Regions from separate parts of the Streptomyces cinnamoneus genome, predicted to be linked through region 1. Evidence: predicted binding sites of a transcription regulator. Region 1 holds the regulator's gene; each other region holds the start of a gene.
The links. Region 1 encodes HrcA, which represses chaperone genes, less so after heat shock. Its sites were predicted from a motif close to TTNGCACTCNGNNNNNCNGAGTGCNAA; they were not measured.

Region 1 (7,528 bases):
GCCGGGAGGGCGGGCGTCATGGCGCGCAGCCGGCGCCGCTCCCGCACATGGCCGCCCACCGCCTCCAGCAGCGGTCGGACGCGGGCCGCGAAGGCCAGCTCACGGGAGCCGAACCTGCCGTCGCGGCCCACGATGACCAGGCGGACGACGCCGGGGCCGGCCGTGAGCGGCAGGCCCACCTGCTGGGTGACGCCGAAGTCCCGCCGCGCCTCGCTGTACCACTGGGTGCGGCGCCAGCCGTCGCAGATCTCGCCGACGTCGACCGGTGCGAGGTCGCCGCTCTGGGCGTAGGAGATGAGCGGGTGGTGCTGCCGGATGCGCCGCTGGACGAGACCGCCGACGTACCGGCCGAGCCGGTCCGGCGCCCAGCCCTCGATGCGCCCGGTGCCCTCCGCGAGGTTCACCTCCGAGAACGTCGCGGAGCCGCAGTCGAGCGCGTCGAGGAGGTGGCGGGTGACCAGGTGCCAGGAGTGGTCGGTGTCCGTGCCGGCGCCGGCGTCGCCCCCGACCCCGCGGGCGTCCGCCGGCGCACCGCCGCCGATCCCCACCGTCCCGCCGCCGCCCGCCGTCCCGTCATTCCCCAGGACCTCCACGACGAGGTCGAGCATGCGCTCGTAGTCCCTGGCGCCGAGCAGCGCCGCCCCCTCCGCCATCTCCCAGCTCCCCGGCCCCCGGTCGGTTCCCTCAGCCCCAGCGTCCCGTCCGGCCCAGCAGCAGCGCGGCCGCCGCCGTGCCGGCCGTCGACGTGCGCAGCACGCTGGGCCCCAGGCGGTACGGATGGGCGCCCGCCTCCGCGAAGGCGGTCAGCTCCTCCGGGGAGACGCCGCCCTCCGGGCCGACGACCAGGACGATGTCGCCCGTCTCCGGCAGCTCCGCCGTGGCGAGCGGAGTGCTGCCCTCCTCGTGCAGGACCGCCGCGAAGTCGGCGTCGGCCAGCAGCGCCGCCACCTGGCGGGTCGTCATCGCCTCGGCCACCGAGGGGAAGCGCAGCCGGCGCGACTGCTTGCCCGCCTCGCGGGCCGTGGCCCGCCACTTGCCCAGGGACTTCAGCCCCCGGTCGCCCTTCCACTGGGTGACGCAGCGCGAGGCCGTCCACGGGACGACCGCGTCCACGCCGGTCTCGGTCATGGTCTCCACGGCCAGCTCGCCGCGGTCGCCCTTGGGCAGGGCCTGGACGACCGTGATGCGCGGCTGCGGCAGCGGCTCGGAGCGCACGGAGGTGACGGTGACCTCAAGGTGGTCCTTGCCCTCCACCGCCGTCACCGTGCCGTGCACGCCCGTGCCCGCGCCGTCCGTCAGCACGATCTCCTCGCCCACGCGCAGCCGGCGCACCGAGACCGCGTGACGGCCCTCGGGGCCGTCCAGGGGGAAGACGGTGCCGGGGAAGACACCGGTGAGGGCGTCCTCTTCGACCAGGAAGACCGGCGCTGTCATGACGTACTCGCTCTCTCGGATCAACATTTCCGGCCCCTCGGGGCCGATCAACTCGACGACTTCCGCGCCCTGTCCAGCTCGGCGGCCAGCACCGCCACCAGTTCCCCGGCCGGAAGCGCCCGCGCCAGGCGGTGGCCCTCGCCCGCCCACAGGGCCATGGCCTGCGGGTCGCCGGCCGCGGCGGCCGCCTTGCGGAGGCCGGACGTCAGGTGGTGGAGCTGGGGGTACGCCGCCGGGGCAGCCGGGCCGTGCTCACGGATGAACCGGTTCACCAGGCCGCGTGCCGGGCGGCCGGTGAAGGCCCGGGTCAGTTCCGTGCGGGCGAACGCGGGGTCGGTCAGGGCCCGTTTGTGGAGCGGGTTCGCGTCCGACTCCGGGCAGGGCAGGAAGGCCGTGCCGAGCTGCGCCGCGCAGGCGCCCGCCGCGAGGGCGGTCGCTATGTGGTCGCCGCGCATCAGGCCGCCGGCGGCGACGAGCGGGATCGTCACACTGGCGCGGACCTCGGCGAGGAGCTCCAGGAGGCCCCGGCCGGTGCCGTCCGCCCGCGGGTCGTCGCGGTGCGTGCCCTGGTGCCCGCCGGCCTCCACGCCCTGGACGCACACGGCGGCCGCGCCGGCCTCCTGCGCGGCGAGCGCCTCGGTGGCCGAGGTCGCGGTCACCATCGTGACGGTGCCGGCCGCGGCCAGCGCGTGGAGGACGTCGCGGTCGGGGCAGCCGAAGTGGAAGGAGACGACCGGGACGGGGTCGTCGAGGAGGACAGCGAGCTTGGCGTCGTACGCGTCGTCGGTGCTCTGGTCCCAGTCGCCCAGCGGCGTCGCGTACCGCGCGGACTCGTCCGCCAGCCGCCCGGCGTAGGCGTCGACGGCGGCCGGGTCGGTGACGGGTGGCTGCGGCATGAACAGGTTGACGCCGAAGGGGCGGGCCGTCAGGGCGCGGAGCCGGGTGATCTGCTCCCGCATCGCGGCCGGGGTCCGGTATCCGGCGGCGAGGAATCCGAGGCCGCCGGCGTCGCTGACGGCCGCGGCGAGGACGGGTGAGGAGGCGCCGGCCATGGGGGCCTGCACGATCGGGTGCTCGAAGAGTCCGGTCAACGGAGCCATGGGCTCATCGTGTCATAAGGGAAGCGGGAGACCCGTGCGGACCGTGGCCCCGGCCCCGTACGCGGAACCCCGGACGCGGGCCCGGAATCCGAACGGCGGGAGGGGGCGGGGTGGGACGGGGCCTGGCAGGGGGCGTAAGGCGTTCTTTGCGGGCGTGCCGGGCACGCTCGGCACGGAACCAGGAGCCGCAAAGAACGCAGCCCCCAGAAGGCCCCGTCCCACCCCGCCCCCGGCCCCCGAACGCCGGATGCCGGGTGGGCTGGGGATTCCCAGCCCACCCGGCACCGACGACACAGCGACCAGCGACCAGCCTCAGCGACCGTTGAAGGCGTCCTTCAGCCGCGAGAACAGGCCCTGCTGGCCCGGCTTGAACTCGCCCATCGGGCGCTCCTCGCCGCGCAGCTTCGCGAGCTGGCGCAGCAGGTCCTCCTGCTGCGGGTCCAGCTTGGCCGGAGTCGTCACCTCGACGTGCACGACGAGGTCACCCCGGCCGCCGCCGCGCAGGTGGGTGACGCCGCGCTGGTGGAGCGGGATGGACTGGCCGGACTGGGTGCCCGGGCGGATGTCGATCTCCTCGACGCCGTCCAGGGTCTCCAGGGGAACCTTGGTGCCCAGCGCCGCCGCCGTCATCGGGATGGTGACGGTGCAGTGCAGGTCGTCGCCGCGGCGCTGGAAGACCGGGTGCTTGGATTCGTGGATCTCCACGTACAGGTCGCCGGGGGGACCGCCGCCCGGGCCGACCTCGCCCTCGCCCGCCAGCTGGATGCGGGTGCCGTTGTCGACACCGGCGGGGATCTTGACGGTCAGGGTGCGGCGCGAACGGACGCGGCCGTCGCCGGCGCACTCCGGGCACGGGGTCGGCACGACCGTGCCGAAGCCCTGGCACTGGGGGCACGGGCGGGAGGTCATGACCTGGCCGAGGAAGGACCTCGTGACCTGGGAGACCTCGCCGCGGCCGCGGCACATGTCACAGGTCTGCGCGGAGGTGCCGGGGGCCGCCCCCTCGCCGCTGCACGTGGTGCAGACGACGGCCGTGTCGACCTGGATGTCCTTGGTGGTGCCGAAGGCGGCCTCGTTGAGGCTGACTTCGAGCCGGATCATGGCGTCCTGGCCGCGGCGCGTGCGCGAGCGGGGCCCGCGCTGCGACGTCTGGCCGAAGAACGCGTCCATGATGTCGGAGAAGTTGCCGAAACCGGCACCGAAGCCGGCGCCGGCGCCCGCGCCGCCCGAGGCGGAGAGGGGGTCGCCACCGAGGTCGTAGACCTGCTTCTTCTGCGGGTCGGAGAGCACCTCGTAAGCGGCGTTGATCTCCTTGAACCGCTCCTGCGTCTTGGGGTCCGGGTTCACATCCGGGTGCAGCTCGCGCGCGAGACGGCGGAAGGCCTTCTTGATCTCGTCCTGCGAGGCATCACGCCGTACGCCCAGGACCGCGTAGTAGTCCGTGGCCACTTACGACTCCGCCAGGATCTGTCCGACGTAACGTGCCACTGCGCGTACCGCTCCCATCGTTCCGGGGTAGTCCATGCGGGTCGGTCCGACCACGCCGAGTTTGGCGACTGCCTCGTCGCCCGAACCGTAGCCGACGGCGACGACCGATGTGGAGTTCAGCCCCTCGTGGGCGTTCTCATGGCCGATGCGCACGGTCATCTCCGCGCCCTTGGTCTCGCCGAGCAGCTTGAGCAGCACGACCTGCTCCTCCAACGCCTCCAGCACCGGCCGGATGGTCAGCGGGAAGTCATGACCGAAACGAGTGAGATTGGCGGTGCCGCCGATCATCAGCCGTTCCTCGGTCTCCTCGACCAGGGTCTCCAGCAGGGTCGCGAGGACCGTGGAAACGGTTCCGCGGTCGTCCTGCTCGAAGGACTCGGGGAGGTCCTGCACCAGCTGCGGCACGTCCGTGAAGCGCCGCCCCACGACCCGGCTGTTGAGCCGGGCGCGCAGGTCCGCCAGAGAGGTCTCGCCGACCGGCGCGGGGCAGTCGACCATCCGCTGCTCGACCCGCCCGGTGTCGGTGATCAGGACGAGCATGATGCGGGCGGGAGCCAGCGCGAGCAGCTCCACGTGCCGCACGGTCGAACGGCTCAGCGAGGGGTACTGCACCACCGCGACCTGCCGGGTCAGCTGCGCCAGCAGCCGGACCGTGCGCGCGACGACGTCGTCCAGGTCGACGGCGCCGTCCAGGAAGTTCTGGATGGCGCGCCGCTCGGGGGTCGACAGGGGCTTGACGCCCGCCAGCTTGTCGACGAAAAGGCGGTAGCCCTTGTCGGTCGGGATGCGGCCCGCGCTCGTGTGGGGCTGGGCGATGAAGCCCTCGTCCTCCAGCGCGGCCATGTCGTTGCGCACGGTGGCCGGGGAGACGCCCAGCCGGTGTCGCTCGGTGAGGGCCTTGGAGCCGACGGGCTCCTCGGTGCCCACATAGTCCTGGACGATCGCGCGCAACACCTCGAGCCTGCGTTCACTCAGCATCGCGCGCACCTCCAGTCCAATGGTCCAGCCGTCTTGCGGGGGCCTTTGGGTGGTCTCACCCCTGGCACTCAATGGTCACGAGTGCCAAACCCCTCCAGCCAGTGTACGGCCGGGCACCACGGCCAGGGCAAGGGCCGTCCTCGTCGCGAGCCTCCCGGCTGCCGGACGGGGGCGTTCCGGGCAGGCAACGCTACCGCTCTGCGGATAGCGTCGCGGCATGGAGATGCAAGGGGATTCCGGTGGTGCGGAAGCACGCTGGGAGCGGCTCGCGCCGGGTGTCGTACGCCGCAGGCTGCCGGGCTGGGACGCGACCGTCGGAGCGATCGCCGGGGAGGGCGGGGTGCTCGTCGTCGACACGGGCTCCTCGCTGCACGAGGGGGTGGAGATCCGCCGTGAGGTGCAGGAGCTGTTCGGGCCGCCCGTGACGCATATCGCACTCACGCACCCGCACTTCGACCACGTGCTGGGCACGGCGGCCTTCGCGGGCGTCCAGGTGTACGGGGCGGTGGGCGCCGCCGACCTGCTGCGCCGGGACCGCGACGAGCTGCGGCACGACGCGGTGCGGCACGGGGTGGCCCCGGACGTCGCGGCGGAGGCCGTGGAGCTGCTCGTGCTGCCGCACCACCCGGTGTCGGGGGAGCTGACGGTGGACCTGGGCGGCGAGGTGCGGGTGCTGCTGGCCAACGTCGGTCCCGGGCACACGGCGCACGACCTGGCGGTGCTCGTGGCGGTGCCCGGCGGGCCGGAGGTGGTCTTCTGCGGCGACGTCGTCGAGGAGTCCGGCGAGCCGCAGGCGGGGCCGGACGCCCTGCCGCACGCCTGGCCGGCCGCGCTGGACCGGCTGCTGGCGCTGGGCGGGGACGACGCGGTGTACGTGCCGGGCCACGGGGCGGTCGTGGACGCGGAGTTCGTGCGGAGGCAGCGTGACGCCCTCGCGGAGCGTTTCGGCGTGTCGTGACCCGCGCCGTGCGGGTGATCCACAATTGCGCCCATGCGCAGCAGAGAGTACGGCCCGGACCTGACCCCTCCGTGGAAGCGGAGCGCACCCGTTCCGGAGGTGCCGGCCGAGGCCGGTCTGGTGGTGGAGGAGACCACGACGGGCTTCTGCGGGGCGGTGGTCCGCTGCGAGAAGACGGCGCAGGGACCGACGGTCACGCTGGAGGACCGCTTCGGGAAGTGCCGTGTCTTCCCCATGGAGCCGCGCGGCTTCCTGCTGGAGGGGCGCGTGGTCACCCTTGTGCGCCCGGCGGCGTCCTCCGCGCCGGCCGGGCCCGTGCGCACGGCCTCCGGCTCGATCGCGGTGCCGGGGGCGCGGGCGCGGGTGGCCCGGGCGGGCCGCATCTACGTCGAGGGGCGCCACGACGCGGAACTGGTGGAGCGGGTGTGGGGCGACGACCTGCGGATCGAGGGCGTGGTCGTCGAGTACCTGGAGGGCGTCGACGACCTGCCGGCCCTCGTGCGCTTCTTCGGCCCCGGGCCCGACGCCCGGCTGGGGGTGCTGGTGGACCACCTCGTGCCGGGCTCGAAGGAGTCCCGGATCGCGGCGGAGGTGACGGGCGAGCACGTGCTGGTGGTGGGCCACCCGTACGTGGACGTGTGGGAGGCCGTGAAGCCGTCGTCCGTGGGGATCCCGGAGTGGCCCCGGGTGCCGCGGGGGCTGGACTGGAAGACGGGGGTGTGCGAGGCCCTGGGCTGGCCGGCGAACACGGGGGCCGCGTGGCAGCGGATCCTCTCGCGCGTGCGCTCGTACAAGGACCTGGAGCCGGCGCTGCTGGGGCGGGTGGAGGAGCTGATCGACTTCGTGACGGCGGGCACCTAGGGCGCGCCGGCCTTCAGCCCGTCCCGCGGGTGCGGACCGGGGACCCGGGGGCGGAGCCCCCGGGAGACGGCGGGTGGGCGGGGCCGGGGCGTCAGTCCACCAGGTCCCGCACCACGGCGTCGGCCAGCAGCCGCCCCCGCAGGGTCAGCACCGCGCGTCCCGCCTCGTACGGGCCGGGCTGGAGCAGCCCGTCGGCGAGCGCCCGCGCGGCCGCCGCCGCGCCCGCCGGCTTCAGCAGGGACAGCGGGCAGCCGTCCACCAGCCGCAGCTCCAGCAGGATCCGCTCGACCCGGCGGTCCTCGTCCGCCAGCACCTCACGGCCCGCACCCGGGGAGCGCCCCTCGCTGAGAGCCTGCGCGTAGGCGCCCGGGTGCTTGACGTTCCACCACCGCACGCCCCCCACGTGGGAGTGTGCGCCGGGGCCCGCGCCCCACCAGTCGGCGCCGCGCCAGTAGAGCTCGTTGTGGCGGCAGCGGCCCGCCTCGGTCGTCGCCCAGTTCGAGACCTCGTACCAGGAGAATCCCGCCCCCGAGAGCGTCTCCTCGGCGATGAGGTAGCGGTCGGCGTGCACGTCGTCGTCGGTCATCGGCACCTCGCCGCGCCGGATGCGCCGGGCGAGCTGGGTGCCCTCCTCGACGATCAGGGCGTAGGCCGAGACGTGGTCGGGGCCGGCGCCGACCACCGCGTCCAGCGAGGCGCGCCAGTCGTC
Region 2 (7,528 bases), 780 kb from region 1:
GGCGCAGCCGGGTGGCTGTGGCGAGCTCCCGCGCGGGGTCGTAGTCGCGCAGGCCGTCGAGGAGGCGGCGGCCCTCGTCGGTGAGGAGGGCGGTGAAGGCGTCGGTCGCGGCGTTCGGTGCGGGCACGTGCCCCATTCTCCCTTGCGGGCCGGTGCCCCACGCGGTGGACTGCCCTGGTGACGACCACTGCGAACCGCATCCTCTACCTGGTCTGCTGCGCGGCCGCGCCCGCCGTCCGGGTCGCCGACGGAGTCCGTGCCGCGCAGGACGCCGGCTGGGACGTGTGCCTGATCCTCACTCCCTACGCCCACCGCTGGCTCGAAGCCGACGTCCCGGCCCTGCGCGAACTGACGGGCCACCCCGTGCGCCATGAGTACAAACTGCCCGGCCAGCCCGACGTGCTGCCGCCGCCGGACGCGATCCTGGTCGCGCCCGCCACGTTCAACACGCTCAACAAGTGGGCCGCCGGTATCTCCGACACCCTCGCCCTCGGCCTGGTCACGGAGGCGATCGGCCTGGGCCTGCCCATGGCGGCCCTCCCGCATCTCGGCGCCGCCCAGGCCGCCCACCCGGCCCTGAGCCGCAGCGTCGACTTCCTGCGCGCGGCGGGCGTGACGGTGCTCCTCGGCGAGGACGGCTACGACCCGGGGCGGGGCGACAGGGTGGAGACGTACCCGTGGGAGAGGGGAGTGGCGGCTCTGGCCGGGGCCTGACCGGCCGGGGAGCGGGGCGGAGGGCGGCAGGGAAGATCCCCCCGCAGGGTTCTCGAACCCGTGCACAACAATCGACTGTGTGAGCCCGACTGTTTTCGGCCGCCGCCGCGCCGCCCTCGCCTCCGCCGCCCTCCTCCTCGCCGGCGCCCTCGCCGGCTGCTCCGGCTCGTCCGGCTCCTCCGGCGGCCCGGAGAAGCCGCCCAGGCCCGCGTCGTCGAAGCCCGCACCCGCGTCCCCCTCCGCGGCCGCGGGGCCCGACGCCGCCACGTACCGCCGCTGGGGCCTGGACAAGCCGCTGGCCGCCCCGCCGGCCCCGCCCGCCACCAAGCTCACTGACGGCGCGAAGGGAGCGCAGGGTGGCGGCCCGCCGGTGATCCGGCGCATACCGACCAAGGACAAGGTCGTCTTCGTGACCATCGACGACGGGGCCGAGAAGGACCCGGAGTTCGTGAAGATGACCAAGGAACTGAAGCTGCCGTTCACGATGTTCCTCACGGGTGACATCGCCCGCGCGGGCCGCGGCTACGACTACTTCGAGCAGCTGAGCGCCCCCGCCGACGGCGTCCGTAACGGCATCGCGAACCACACCGTCAGCCACCCCAACCTGCGTACCCTCCCGGCCGACGCCCAGCGGCGTGAGATATGCGGGCAGCAGGACGCCCTGGAGAAGCGCTTCGGCATCCGCCCGGCGCTCTTCCGGCCGCCCTACGGCAACTACAACGACCAGACCCTGGCGGCCGCCGGCGGGTGCGGGGTGCGGGCGGTCGTGCTGTGGGAGGCCACGATGCAGATCAACGACATGCGCTACGCCGAGGGCGACAAGCTGCGCCCCGGCGACATCATCCTGGCTCACTTCCGCGGGCCGCAGGAGCTCAAGGGCACGACGATGACGCAGATGGTCGCGAACATGCTGCGCAGCATCGAGCGGCAGGGCTACACGGTCGCGCGGCTGGAGGACTACCTCTGAGGGTCTGAGGGCCGTCTCCGAGGGCTGCCTCCGAGGGTCGCCTCTGAGGGCTGCCTCCGAGGACTGTCTCCCGGGGCTCGCCCCGTTCCGGGCGGTTCGCCGCCGACGTCAGGGCTGGGCGCCGGGGCCCCCGGCCGGCGCCGTGATCCCCTCCTGGCCGGGCGCAGGAGTGCGGGCGGTCCCCGCTGGGTAGGGCACCGTGGGCCGTCCCCGGAGCCCGGGCACACCCCCTGACCGGCAGGCTCGCCGCACGGCGAATTGGCACTCCGCTTGACCGAGTGCTAACCGCGTCATAGTCTCGGCTCCGTTGGCACTCTCCACTGGTGAGTGCCAAACACAGCGACGGGCAGATCCGGCACCCGCGACGACGGATCTACCAGGTCGCCACCTCAGACAATTAACCCCGTGAGATCTCCGAAGGGGGAGGTCGGATCGTGACGACCGCCAGCTCCAAGGTTGCCATCAAGCCGCTCGAGGACCGCATCGTGGTCCAGCCGCTCGACGCCGAGCAGACCACGGCCTCTGGCCTGGTCATTCCGGACACCGCCAAGGAGAAGCCCCAGGAGGGCGCTGTCCTGGCCGTGGGCCCGGGTCGCTTCGAGAACGGCGAGCGCCTGCCGCTCGACGTGAAGGTCGGCGACGTCGTCCTGTACAGCAAGTACGGCGGCACCGAGGTGAAGTACAACGGCGACGAGTACCTCGTCCTCTCGGCCCGCGACGTCCTCGCGGTCATCGAGAAGTAATTCACCCAAGCTTTCGAGCCTTCGAAGCTTCTGTTCTGCGCCCCTGGTTCCCGCGTCCATTCAGCCGGGCGCCCGGGGCGCAGTTCGTTTGAGAGAGATCGCGAGGATACGTAACCCATGGCCAAGACCCTGAAGTTCGACGAGGACGCCCGTCGCGCCCTTGAGCGCGGCGTCAACAAGCTTGCCGACACGGTGAAGGTGACGATCGGCCCCAAGGGCCGCAACGTCGTCATCGACAAGAAGTTCGGCGCCCCCACCATCACCAACGACGGCGTCACCATCGCGCGTGAGGTCGAGCTGGACGACGCCTACGAGAACCTGGGCGCCCAGCTCGTCAAGGAGGTGGCGACCAAGACCAACGACATCGCGGGTGACGGCACCACCACCGCGACCGTCCTGGCCCAGGCGCTGGTTCGCGAGGGTCTGCGCAACGTCGCCGCCGGCGCCTCCCCGGCCGCCCTGAAGAAGGGCATCGACGCCGCCGTCAAGGCCGTCTCCGACGACCTGCTGGCCACCGCCCGCCCGATCGCCGACAAGGCCGACATCGCCGCCGTCGCCGCGCTGTCCGCGCAGGACAAGCAGGTCGGTGAGCTGATCGCCGAGGCCATGGACAAGGTCGGCAAGGACGGCGTCATCACCGTCGAGGAGTCCAACACCTTCGGTCTGGAGCTCGACTTCACCGAGGGCATGGCCTTCGACAAGGGTTACCTCTCGCCGTACATGGTCACGGACCAGGAGCGCATGGAGGCCGTCCTCGACGACCCCTACATCCTGATCCACCAGGGCAAGATCTCCTCCATCCAGGACCTGCTCCCGCTGCTGGAGAAGATCATCCAGGCCGGTGGCTCCAAGCCGCTGCTGATCATCGCCGAGGACGTCGAGGGCGAGGCCCTGTCCACGCTGGTCGTCAACAAGATCCGTGGCACCTTCAACGCCGTGGCCGTCAAGGCCCCGGGCTTCGGTGACCGCCGCAAGGCGATGCTCGGCGACATGGCCACCCTCACCGGTGCCACCGTCATCGCCGAGGAGGTCGGCCTCAAGCTCGACCAGGCCGGTCTGGACGTGCTGGGCACCGCCCGCCGCGTGACCATCACCAAGGACGACACCACCATCGTCGACGGTGGCGGCAAGTCCGAGGACGTCGCCGGCCGCGTCGCCCAGATCAAGGCCGAGATCGAGACCACCGACTCGGACTGGGACCGCGAGAAGCTCCAGGAGCGCCTCGCCAAGCTCGCCGGTGGCGTCTGCGTCATCCGCGTGGGTGCGGCCACCGAGGTCGAGCTCAAGGAGAAGAAGCACCGTCTGGAGGACGCCATCTCCGCGACCCGCGCCGCGGTCGAGGAGGGCATCGTCTCCGGTGGTGGCTCCGCTCTCGTCCACGCCGCCAAGGTGCTGGAGGGCGGCCTGGACAAGGTGGGCGACGAGGCCACCGGTGTCGCCGTCGTCCGCCGCGCCGTCGTCGAGCCGCTGCGCTGGATCGCCGAGAACGCCGGCCTTGAGGGCTACGTCATCACCTCGAAGGTGGCGGAGCTCGAGAAGGGCCAGGGCTTCAACGCCGCGACCGGCGAGTACGGCGACCTGGTGAAGGCCGGCGTCATCGACCCGGTCAAGGTCACCCGCTCCGCCCTGGAGAACGCCGCGTCCATCGCCTCCCTGCTGCTCACGACCGAGACCCTGGTCGTCGAGAAGAAGGAAGAGGAGTCCGAGGCCGGTCACGGCCACGGTCACGGCCACGCGCACTGACGCACCGTACGCTCCGCCCGGGCCCGGTCTCCCCTCACGGGGAGGCCGGGCCCCGGCCGTATGCGGGCGGGCCCCGCGCGGCCTCGGGCAGCCCCCGGCCTCAGGCGGATTCTGGCCTCAGGGGGGTTCCGGCCTCAGGACGGCACAGGCCTCAGGGGGGCTCCGGTTTCACCGGGGTTCCGGCCTCAGGACGGCACCGCGCCCAACTGCCGCATCAGCCCGAGCATGTCGAAGATCCACCAGCCTTCGGCGATCCTGCCGTCCCGGAAGCGGTGGATGGTGACCCCGTCCATCGTCACCTCCTGGCCGGTGGGCTGAAGGCCCATGAAGTCGCCCTGGTGGGTGCCCCGCCAGGACCAGTGGGTGCTGACCTGGTCGCCCTCGGCGAGCTGGCAGTGGAGGGAGAACGCGAAGTCGAAGGCCGCGCGCCAGCCGGCGACGTCCTCCTTCAGGGCCTCGCACCCCACCACCGTCTCCTCGGCCTTGGCGACGTCGTGGTCGCGGTAGTCGGCGGTGCACAGCTCGTCGACGAGCTCCAGGTCGCCCCGCACGGCCACGTCCTCGAAGAAACGGCGGGCCGTGGCCTTGTTGAGCTGCTCGTCGCGGACGACGTCGAGATCGGTGAAGGACGGCAGGCCGTCGCAGAGCGCCACCATCTCCTCGAAGATCCGGTTGGTCTCCGGGAGGTTCGAGTTCTTCATCGCCTCTTCGTACGACGGGAACTCGATGATCTCGACGTAGTGGTCACCGGCCGAACGGTCCCGGCCGACGATCGAGTGGGTGGCGGTGCGCTTGCCCTCGGTGGCGGTGACCCAGTCGTCCATGAGCCGGTCCATGTCGTCGAACCGGCTGGTCTTGCAGTCGATCACTTGTAGGAAAGTCATGGCGCCTCCCGGGTGATATATCCAGGTTAATCCTGGAGGGTCACCCGGAAAGGCCGGTCGTCCACCCTCGTTCAGTTGGGCCCGTACCTACGGCCCGTCGACGCGCTCGCCCGCGACACCGCCCGGCGGGGCGCCAGCTTCATCAGGCCGGTCAGCGCCTTGTACCGCGGATCGGGGATGGAGAGGGCCTTGCCGCGCGCCAGGTCCTTCAGCGCCGCCTCCACCAGCTTGTCCGCGTCCAGCCACATCCAGGCGGGCACGTTGTCCACACCCATGCCGGCCCGCTGGTGGAACTCCGTCCGTACGAAGCCCGGGCACAGCGCCATCAGGCGCACCCCGCTGCCCGCCAGGTCCCGCGCCGCGCCCTGGGTGAACTGCACCACCCACGCCTTGCTCGCCCCGTACGTACCGCGCGGCACGAAGGCGGCCACCGACGCGACGTTGACCACCCCGCCGCGCCGGCGCTCGCGCATGCTCGCGGCCGCGGCCGACGTCAGGCGCAGCACCGCCTCGCAGTGCACCTTGAGCATGGTCAGCTCGTCGGCCATCGGGACTTCGAGGTAGCGGCCCCTGTTGCCGAAGCCGGCGTTGTTGACCAGCAGGTCCACGGGGTTCTTGCGATCCGAGAGCCGGGCCTCGACGGCCGCGATGCCCTCCTCCTGCGACAGGTCCGCGCGGAGCACCTCCACCTCCACCCGGTGGCGGTCGTGCAGCTCCGTCGCCTGCTCGCTCAGGCGCTTCTCGTCGCGGGCCACGATGACCAGGTTGTGTCCGTCGGCCGCCAGTCGCCGTGCGAAGGCCGCGCCGATGCCGGCGGTGGCTCCCGTGATCAGTGCAGTCGTCATACAGGAACGTTAGTGCTCGCCGCCGCCTGCTGATGGCCGTCCGCCGTCTCCCGTCGTCCCTCCGGGCCCCCGGTGGCTTCCTTCTGACGCTCCGTGTACGCCAGGGCCTTCTCCCGCAGCCGCGGTTCCAGGGCGTCACCCGCCTCCAGGAGGGTGGGCAGCAGCGCCCGTTCGGTGGTCAGGGCGCGGAAGGTGTGCGAAATGGTGACGTCGTGTCCGGGGCGGTGGACGACCGTGATGGGATCCCCTGCTCGTATTTGCCCGGGTTCGATGACGCGCAGATAGGCACCGGGCGCGGCCTCCTGGGTGAACCGGCGGATCCAGCCCCTCTCGCCCAGCCAGTCGGCGAAGGTGCGGCAGGGGATGCGCGGTGCGGTGACCTCCAGCAGGAGATCCGTACCTATGCGCCAACGCTCTCCGATGCGCGCTCCGTTGACATCGAGTCCGCTGGTGGTGAGGTTCTCGCCGAACGACCCGCCCGGCAGCGGACGGCCCAGCTCCCGCTCCCAGCCGTCGAGGTCCTCGCGGGCGAACGCGTACACCGCCTGGTGGTCCCCGCCGTGGTGGCGCAGGTCGACGACGTGGTCGCCCGCCACCCCGCTGCCCGCCGTGCCCTTGGGGCCGGGGCTCGCCACCGCGACCGCCCCCTCGACCGGACGCTTGTCGATGCCGGTTTCGAGGCCGTCGGTGAAGGAGCCCTCAGTGCCGGGGAGGTCGCCGGTCGTGCGGGAGCGGCCGACGTTCACGGAGATCAGGTACATGACGTAAGGCTAATCCCACCGCCGCCCCCCGCTCAAAGTGGCGGCTGATTATCGCCCTGCTCACCCAAGCAGGACTTATACTCGGCCCTATGATCGAGGCTCGTCACCTGAGGGTGCTGCGTGCGGTGGCCACCACCGGTTCCTTCTCCGCCGCGGCCCGCGAGCTGGGCTGCACCCAGCCGGCCGTGAGCCAGCAGATGAAGGCCCTGGAGCAGTCCACGGGCACGCCCCTGCTGATCCGCACCGGCCGGGAGATGCGCCTGACCGAGGCGGGCGAGGCCCTCGTGCGCCACGCCACCGGCATCCTCGCCGGCCTCACCGCCGCCGAGGAGGAGATCGCGGCGATCGCCGGGCTGCGCGCGGGCCGGGTGCGGCTCGTCTCCTTCCCGAGCGGCAGCTCCACGCTGGTGCCGACCGCCCTCGCGGAGATGCGGGCCGCCCATCCGGGCACCCGGGTCTCCCTCGTCGAGGCGGAGCCGCCGCGCTCGGTGGAGATGCTGCGCGAGGGCGAGTGCGAGATCGCGCTCGCCTTCCGCTACCCCGACGTGCGCGGCGCCGACCCCGCGGCCGCCGCGGAGTGGGACGACCTCGTCGTGCGGCCGCTGCTGACCGACCGGCTCATCGGCGTGGTGCCGGAGGGGCACCGGCTCGCCGGGGCGGAGCGGATCGGGATCGCCGAGCTGGAGCGGGAGCCCTGGATCGCGGGCTGCCCGCGCTGCCGGCGGCATCTGGTGGAGGTCTGCGAGAGCGCGGGCTTCACGCCGCGCATCGACTTCGCGACGGACGACTACCCCGCGGTGTTCGGGCTGGTCGGCGCCGGGCTCGGCGTGGCCGTCATGCCCGAGCTCGCGCTGGAGTCGGTGCGGCCGAA
Region 3 (7,528 bases), 1.7 Mb from region 1:
GCGCCGGGGCGGAAGCGTCCGCCGCGCACGGCACGGCGGGGCGGGGGCGGCGCGTGCTCCGGTCGCGTGGGCGCGCGCCACCCCCCGGGGCTACCGCCGGGAGGCGTCCCCGCCCGGCCCGGACCGTTCCAGCGCGGCCAGTTGGTCCACGAACCACCGCGCCGGTGACAGCGCCGTCGCCGCCGAGGCCAGCCGCTTCGTGCGCTCCGCCCGCTCCGCCGGGTCCATCGACAGCGCCTCGTGGAGGGCGCGGGCGGTGGCCTCCACGTCGTACGGGTTGACCGTGATCGCGTCGTCGCCGAGCTCCGCCGCCGCGCCGGCCTCGCGCGAGAGGACCAGGGCGCAGCCGCGGTCGGAGACCACGGGCACCTCCTTGGCGACCAGGTTCATGCCGTCCCGGATGGGGTTGACCAGCGCCACGTCCGCGAGCCGGTAGGCGGCCAGCGACCGGGGGAAGTCGTCCTCCAGATGGAGGACGACCGGCTCCCAGTCCTCCGTGCCGAACGCGGCGTTGATCTCCCGGGCGACCCGGGCCACCTCGGCCATGTAGTGGCGGTAGACCACGAGGTCCTGGCGGGAGGGGTAGGCGAAGGCGATGTGCACGACCTTGCCGCGCCACTGCGGACGGTCCTCCAGCAGCCGCCGGTAGGCGCGCAGGCCGCGCACGATGTTCTTGGACAACTCGGTGCGGTCGACCCGGACGATCGCCCTGCGGCCCGGCCCGACGCGCTCGCGCAGCACCGCCATCCGCTGTTCCACGTCCTCCCGGTGGGCGCGCTCGCGCAGGAAGTCGCCGTCCGCGCCGAGCCCGTGCACCCCGAGCCGCGTCGTCCGCCCCTCGAACCGCACGGCCACGGCCGCGCCGCCCGCGCCGTCCTCCCGCACGACCTCCGCTCCCAGCACGTCCGCGCAGCACCCCGCGAAGGCCTCCGCCCAGCGCCGGGTGAGGAACGCCGCCCGGTCGCCGCCCAGGACGCCGCGCAGGACCTGCTCGGCGATGTCGTCCGGCAGCAGGCGGTAGTAGTCCGGCGGGGCCCAGGGCGTGTGCGAGAAGTGCCCGATCCGCAGGTCCGGGCGGCGCTCCCGGAGCAGCCCCGGCACCAGCGTGAGGTGGTAGTCCTGGACGAGCACGGAGGCGCCCTCCGCGGCCTCCTCCGCGAGGGCGTCCGCGAAGGCGGTGTTGTACGCCTCGTACGCCGCCCACTGCGCGCGGAACTCCGCGTCGAAGACCGGTTCGAGCGGGGTCTGCCAGAGCATGTGGTGGAGGAACCACAGCACCGAATTGGCCACCCCGTTGTAGGCGGCGGCGAAGGTGTCGGGCGCGATGTCCAGCATCCGCACCCGGTGGCCTGCGGTGTCGGACGCGGGGAGCCTCGGGCCCGCGCGGCGGGCCGCCTCGCGGTCCCCCTCGCCCATCGCGGCGCACACCCACACCGCCCCGGCGTCCGGCCCGATGGCGCTGAGTCCCGAGACCAGGCCGCCACCGCCCCGCCCCGCCGCGAGCGACCCGTCCTCGCGCAGCTTGTACGCGACGGGCCCGCGGTTGGAGGCGACGACGATGGGTGCGCTGTGCGTGTGCTCATCGACCATGACCGCAGCCTTGCCGCCCGGCGAACCGCTCAAACGTACGCCTAAGCGGCATGCCGCCGGGCGTACTCCGGTATCTCCGTCATCGGCGGCCGCTCCAGCGTGTCCACCTCGTACGTGCGCGGGACGAATCCCTCCGCCGTCCGCTCGAACTGGGTGAGCGCCGGGCGCACCAGATGGCCGCGGGCCAGTCGCAGCTGCGCGGTGCGGTAGATGGCGGCGGCCATCCGGCCGAGCGCGCGCCCGTCCTGGTGGCGGTGCTTGCGCACGCCCACGTCCACCTGGGCCAGCGCGTCCAGCCCCACGGTGTGCAGCGCGTCCACCAGCAGACCCAGCTCCACGCCGTACCCCACGGGGAACGGCAGCCGCTCCAGCAGCGAACGCCGGGCCGCGTACTCGCCGCCCAGCGGCTGCACGAAACCCGCCAGCTGCGGCCAGTGCAGGTTCAGCAGCGGACGGGCCACCAGCTCGGTGACCCGGCCGCCCTGGCCGGACAGCGAGCCGAGGGGGCGGTCGTACATCGCCTTGACGAAGTCGACGTCCGGGTCGGTCAGCAGCGGGCCGACGATCCCCGAGACGAAGTCCGCGGAGAACTCCTTCAGGTCCGCGTCGACGAAGCACACCACATCGCCGGTCGTCACCAGCAGCGACCGCCACAGCACCTCACCCTTGCCGGGCAGCGCGGGCAGCCGCGGCAGGATCGCGTCGCGGGGCTCCACCCGCGCCCCGGCGGCCGCGGCGACCTCCGCGGTGCGGTCCGTGGACCCCGAGTCCAGCACCACCAGCTCGTCGACCAGGGGCACGTCCCCGGTCATCAGCTCCCGGCGGATGACGGCCGCGATCTCGCCGACCGTGGCCTCCTCGTCCAGCGCCGGCAGCACGACGCTGACCGTGGTGCCGGAGCCCGCTTTCGCGGCGAGCAGCTGGTCGAGCGGACGGTCGGCTGCGGACCAGGACCGCCGGGCGAGCCAGCGCTCCACCTCTTCCAGCACGTGTACGACTCCTCATGTTCGTGGCATGCGTGGTGACGCATCTCGCGGTGCGGACGACCCTCTCAAGCGTCCGTGCCTTCGGTTACAGTCTTGAACAACGCGGAGAGCCCCCGCATGCCGGGGTCGCGTCGCGCACAAACGCCTGGGCCCCGCCCAGCGCCATACCGCTCATCCAGAGGGGCAGAGGGACACGGCCCGTTGAAGCCCCGGCAACCCTCCAGCCGGTCTCACCGATCACTCGGCGAGGCTCCCGGCGGGGAAGGTGCCAATTCCGTCTCATGGCGAGGTTCGCCATGAGGAAGATGAGGAGAAAGGGCCTCGCCTCCATGGCTGTCCAAGCCGTTGAAAGCGCTACCACTTCCGACGTCCCCGCCCCCTTCGGGCCCGCCGTCGCGCTCTCCTGCCGCGAGTGCGGCGAGCGCTTCGCCCTCGGTCCCGTCTTCGCCTGCGCGAGCTGCTTCGGGCCGCTGGAGGTGGCCTACGACCTCCCGGCCGGTGACCCGGAGACCCTGCGCCGCCGCATCGAGGCCGGACCGGCGAACATCTGGCGCTACGCCCCGCTGCTGCCCGTCCCCGCCGACGTCGCGGACAAGCCCGGTCTGAACCCCGGCTTCACCAAGCTCGTCAAGGCCGACAACCTCGCCCGCGAACTGGGCGTCACCGGCGCCCTCCACGTCAAGGACGACTCCGGCAACCCCACGCACTCCTTCAAGGACCGCGTCGTCGCCGTCGCCGTCGAGGCCGCGCGCGCCTTCGGCTTCACCACCCTGTCCTGCTCCTCGACCGGCAACCTCGCGGGCGCCGTGGGCGCCGCCGCCGCGCGGGCGGGCCTGAAGTCCTGCGTCTTCATCCCGCACGACCTGGAGGCGGGCAAGGTCGTCATGGCCGCCGTCTACGGCGGCGACCTCGTCGGCATCGAGGGCACGTACGACGACGTCAACCGCTTCTGCTCCGAACTGATCGGCGACCCGCTGGGCGAGGGCTGGGGGTTCGTCAACGTCAACCTCCGGCCGTACTACGGCGAGGGGTCCAAGACGCTGGCGTACGAGATCTGCGAGCAGCTGGGCTGGCGGCTGCCGGACCAGATCGTGGTCCCGATCGCCTCCGGCTCCCAGCTGACGAAGATCGACAAGGGGCTGCGGGAGCTGATCGCGCTCGGACTGGTCGAGGACCGTCCGTACAAGATCTTCGGAGCGCAGGCGGCGGGCTGCTCGCCGGTCTCCCGCGCCTTCAAGGACGGGCACGAGGTGGTGCGGCCGGTGAAGCCGGACACCATCGCCAAGTCGCTGGCCATCGGCAACCCCGCGGACGGCCCGTACGTCCTGGACATCGCCCGGCGCACGGGCGGTGCGGTGGAGGACGTGACGGACGAGGAGATCGTCGACGCGATCCGGCTGCTCGCCCGCACCGAAGGCGTCTTCGCCGAGACGGCGGGCGGGGTCACGGTCGGCGTGACGCGGAAGCTGATCGAGAACGGCCTGCTCGATCCCGCCCTCACGACGGTCGTCCTCAACACGGGGGACGGGCTCAAGACGCTGGACGCGGTGGCCGCCGGCCCCACGGCGACGATCCGCCCGTCACTGGAGGCGTTCCGGGCGGCGGGCCTGTAGGTCCTGGGAGCGGTTCCCTCCCCGCCACTTCCCCGTCCGCCCCGGCGGCGGGCGGGCGCACCTCACCACTTCCCCGATCCGAAGGCGACCCCATGAGCGTCAACGTCCGCATCCCCACCATCCTGCGCACCTACACCTCCGGCCGCGCCGAGGTGACCGTCGAGGGCGCCACCCTCGCCGAGGTCATCGCCTCGCTGGAGGCCGGCCACCCCGGCATCGCCGCCCGCGTCCTGGACGACAGCGGCAAGCTGCGCCGCTTCGTGAACGTCTACGTCAACGACGACGACGTGCGCTTCGAGGGGGGCCTTGAGACGCCCACCCCGGACGGCGCCGGCGTCTCGATCATTCCGGCCGTCGCAGGCGGCTGACCGGCGGCGTCGCCCTTTCAGAGGGTTCCTCGGGAATTCCCCCGGAGTCACCCCGTCCGTAAACCGGACGGGGTGATTCCGTCTGTTGAACCGCGATACAGTTGGGGCGTTCCCCCTCCGGTGTCACTGCCGAACGCATATGAGAACCCGTCAAGTTGTGCGCGAAACATGCGCACGAATTGCCGGGTTGGTGGCGTTTTGCCCAGCCCGACTTGCCCGGGATGCTGTCGAAATCGGTACGAATAACCGATCGGCCGCGCCCGGATTTCTCGTCCGAGTGACCTGTTGCAGACGGCATCCGTGCAGATACATTCAGCCGCGGTCGACGCGTTCCGGCGCACACCCCCATCCTGTCTGGGGGTGAGGTCTGACCCGGGTCCGCGAAGTGCGGTCCTGTGCAAGGGCCAGTAATAGGGGAGTTAGGCATGGCTCAGGGCACCGTCAAGTGGTTCAACGCGGAGAAGGGCTACGGCTTCATCGCGGTCGACGGTGGTGCGGATGTTTTCGTCCACTACAGCGCGATTCAGATGGACGGCTACCGCACCCTCGAGGAGGGTCAGCGGGTCGAGTTCGAGATCTCGCAGGGCCAGAAGGGGCCGCAGGCGGACATGGTGAGGGTCTCCGCCTGACCGCGTCGCATCGACCATCGGCTCACACAGCTCGCCGAAGGGCCCGTACCGAGGAGGTACGGGCCCTTCGTGTGTGCGCGGGTCCGGCTGGGCAGGATCGACCAGGCGCCCGGCTGACGAGCCCCCCGCTTGAGCCAAGGCGCTTGCACTCGATGGGGTCGAGTGCTAATCATTGGGCTTAGCACTCTCCTGGTGAGAGTGACAGATTTGGACCGTCGGTGAGGTCGGCGAGCCAAGCGGGGCAAGGAACCGCAGGGCACGCAGGCCGTCCGTCGCGGGCGCCAGTGCGGTCCGGAGCAGTCTCCACCCCGTCCTGGGAGGACCACTTCACATGGCCAAGATCATCGCGTTCGACGAGGAGGCACGGCGCGGTCTCGAGCGCGGGATGAACCAGCTCGCCGACGCCGTCAAGGTCACCCTTGGCCCCAAGGGCCGCAACGTCGTCCTCGAGAAGAAGTGGGGCGCCCCCACGATCACCAACGATGGTGTCTCCATCGCCAAGGAGATCGAGCTCGAGGACCCGTACGAGAAGATCGGCGCCGAGCTGGTCAAGGAGGTCGCGAAGAAGACGGACGACGTCGCCGGTGACGGCACGACGACCGCGACCGTCCTCGCCCAGGCGCTGGTCCGCGAGGGTCTGCGCAACGTGGCCGCCGGTGCCAACCCGATGGCGCTGAAGCGCGGCATCGAGAAGGCCGTCGAGGCCGTCTCCGCCTCGCTGCTCGAGCAGGCCAAGGACGTGGAGACCAAGGAGCAGATCGCCTCCACCGCCTCCATCTCCGCCGCCGACACCCAGATCGGCGAGCTCATCGCCGAGGCCATGGACAAGGTCGGCAAGGAAGGCGTCATCACCGTCGAGGAGTCCCAGACCTTCGGTCTGGAGCTGGAGCTCACCGAGGGTATGCGCTTCGACAAGGGCTACATCTCGGCGTACTTCGCCACCGACATGGAGCGTATGGAGGCGTCCCTGGACGACCCGTACATCCTGATCGTCAACTCGAAGGTCTCCTCGGTCAAGGACCTGCTCCCGCTGCTGGAGAAGGTCATGCAGTCGGGCAAGCCGCTGCTGATCATCGCCGAGGACGTCGAGGGCGAGGCCCTGTCGACCCTGGTGGTCAACAAGATCCGCGGCACCTTCAAGTCCGTCGCCGTCAAGGCCCCGGGCTTCGGCGACCGCCGCAAGGCCATGCTGGGCGACATCGCCATCCTCACCGGTGGCACGGTCATCTCCGAGGAGGTCGGCCTCAAGCTGGAGAACGCCGGTCTCGACCTGCTCGGCCGCGCCCGCAAGGTCGTCATCACCAAGGACGAGACGACCATCGTCGACGGTGCCGGTGACAGCGACCAGGTCCAGGGCCGCGTCAACCAGATCCGCGCCGAGATCGAGAACAGCGACTCCGACTATGACCGCGAGAAGCTCCAGGAGCGCCTCGCGAAGCTGGCCGGCGGCGTGGCCGTCATCAAGGCTGGTGCCGCGACCGAGGTCGAGCTCAAGGAGCGCAAGCACCGCATCGAGGACGCCGTCCGCAACGCGAAGGCCGCCGTCGAGGAGGGCATCGTCGCCGGTGGTGGCGTGGCCCTGCTCCAGGCTTCCTCGGTCTTCGAGAAGCTCGACCTCGAGGGCGACGAGGCCACCGGTGCCAACGCCGTCAAGCTGGCCCTGGAGGCCCCGCTCAAGCAGATCGCCGTCAACGGCGGCCTTGAGGGCGGCGTCGTCGTCGAGAAGGTGCGCAACCTGACCGTCGGCCACGGCCTGAACGCCGCGACCGGTGAGTACGTCGACATGATCGCCGAGGGCATCATCGACCCGGCCAAGGTCACGCGCTCCGCGCTGCAGAACGCCGCGTCCATCGCCGCGCTCTTCCTGACCACCGAGGCCGTCATCGCCGACAAGCCGGAGAAGGCCGCCGCGGCCGCTCCGGGCGGCATGCCCGGCGGTGAGATGGACTTCTGATCCGCACCGGATCACCTGTCCTAAACGCTGTACGCCGAGGGCGGCACCCCCTGAACGGGGGGTGCCGCCCTCGGGCTTTCCCGGCGAGTGGTGATGCTCAGCAGGACTCGAGAGCCGCGATCGTGTCCGTCTCGTAGTGGCCCGACGTCTCCTTGCTCTCGTTCGGAGCGACGGCGAAGCATTCGCTCGTACGGTACGTCTCGTACCCTATGAGCCACTTGACCTTGACGTTGTAGGTCTTGGCCTGATCACCCGCACAGTTGTTCGTCACCGTGGCCTTGGGGACCCAGCCCCAGGTGTACTTGGCGGTGACGCAGGACGGCGGGGTCTTGGTGTCCGCCGCCGAAGCGGTCGGGGCCAGAAGCCCGGTGGCGGCGATGGCGGCAGC

Region 2: groES (co-chaperone GroES) is a predicted target of HrcA. The motif match lies at 1,940-1,966, and genes of this name have one in related genera.
Region 3: groL (chaperonin GroEL) is a predicted target of HrcA. The motif match lies at 5,329-5,355, and genes of this name have one in related genera.

What each region holds. Positions count from the first base shown of each region.
Region 1 is NZ_PKFQ01000001.1:2,276,769-2,284,296, forward strand. Features, by position in the region: gene CYQ11_RS30245 (helix-turn-helix transcriptional regulator) at 1-653, opposite strand, end outside; gene CYQ11_RS09680 (16S rRNA (uracil(1498)-N(3))-methyltransferase) at 685-1,434, opposite strand; gene CYQ11_RS09685 (nitronate monooxygenase) at 1,482-2,534, opposite strand; gene dnaJ (molecular chaperone DnaJ) at 2,847-3,983, opposite strand; gene hrcA (heat-inducible transcriptional repressor HrcA) at 3,984-5,000, opposite strand; gene CYQ11_RS09700 (MBL fold metallo-hydrolase) at 5,218-5,958, shown strand; gene CYQ11_RS09705 (DUF3097 domain-containing protein) at 5,992-6,819, shown strand; gene hemW (radical SAM family heme chaperone HemW) at 6,911-7,528, opposite strand, start outside.
Region 2 is NZ_PKFQ01000001.1:3,053,683-3,061,210, reverse strand. Features, by position in the region: gene CYQ11_RS13095 (class I SAM-dependent methyltransferase) at 1-136, opposite strand, end outside; gene CYQ11_RS13090 (flavoprotein) at 178-714, shown strand; gene CYQ11_RS13085 (polysaccharide deacetylase family protein) at 794-1,681, shown strand; gene groES (co-chaperone GroES) at 2,116-2,424, shown strand; gene groL (chaperonin GroEL) at 2,542-4,167, shown strand; gene CYQ11_RS13070 (ester cyclase) at 4,353-5,051, opposite strand; gene CYQ11_RS13065 (SDR family NAD(P)-dependent oxidoreductase) at 5,123-5,896, opposite strand; gene CYQ11_RS13060 (MOSC domain-containing protein) at 5,893-6,657, opposite strand; gene CYQ11_RS13055 (LysR family transcriptional regulator) at 6,747-7,528, shown strand, end outside.
Region 3 is NZ_PKFQ01000001.1:4,023,521-4,031,048, forward strand. Features, by position in the region: gene CYQ11_RS17735 (alpha,alpha-trehalose-phosphate synthase (UDP-forming)) at 91-1,590, opposite strand; gene CYQ11_RS17740 (glucosyl-3-phosphoglycerate synthase) at 1,632-2,579, opposite strand; SAM riboswitch class I at 2,745-2,888, shown strand; gene thrC (threonine synthase) at 2,906-4,189, shown strand; gene CYQ11_RS17750 (MoaD/ThiS family protein) at 4,282-4,557, shown strand; gene CYQ11_RS17755 (cold-shock protein) at 4,983-5,186, shown strand; gene groL (chaperonin GroEL) at 5,518-7,140, shown strand; gene CYQ11_RS17765 (alpha-amylase inhibitor) at 7,238-7,528, opposite strand, start outside.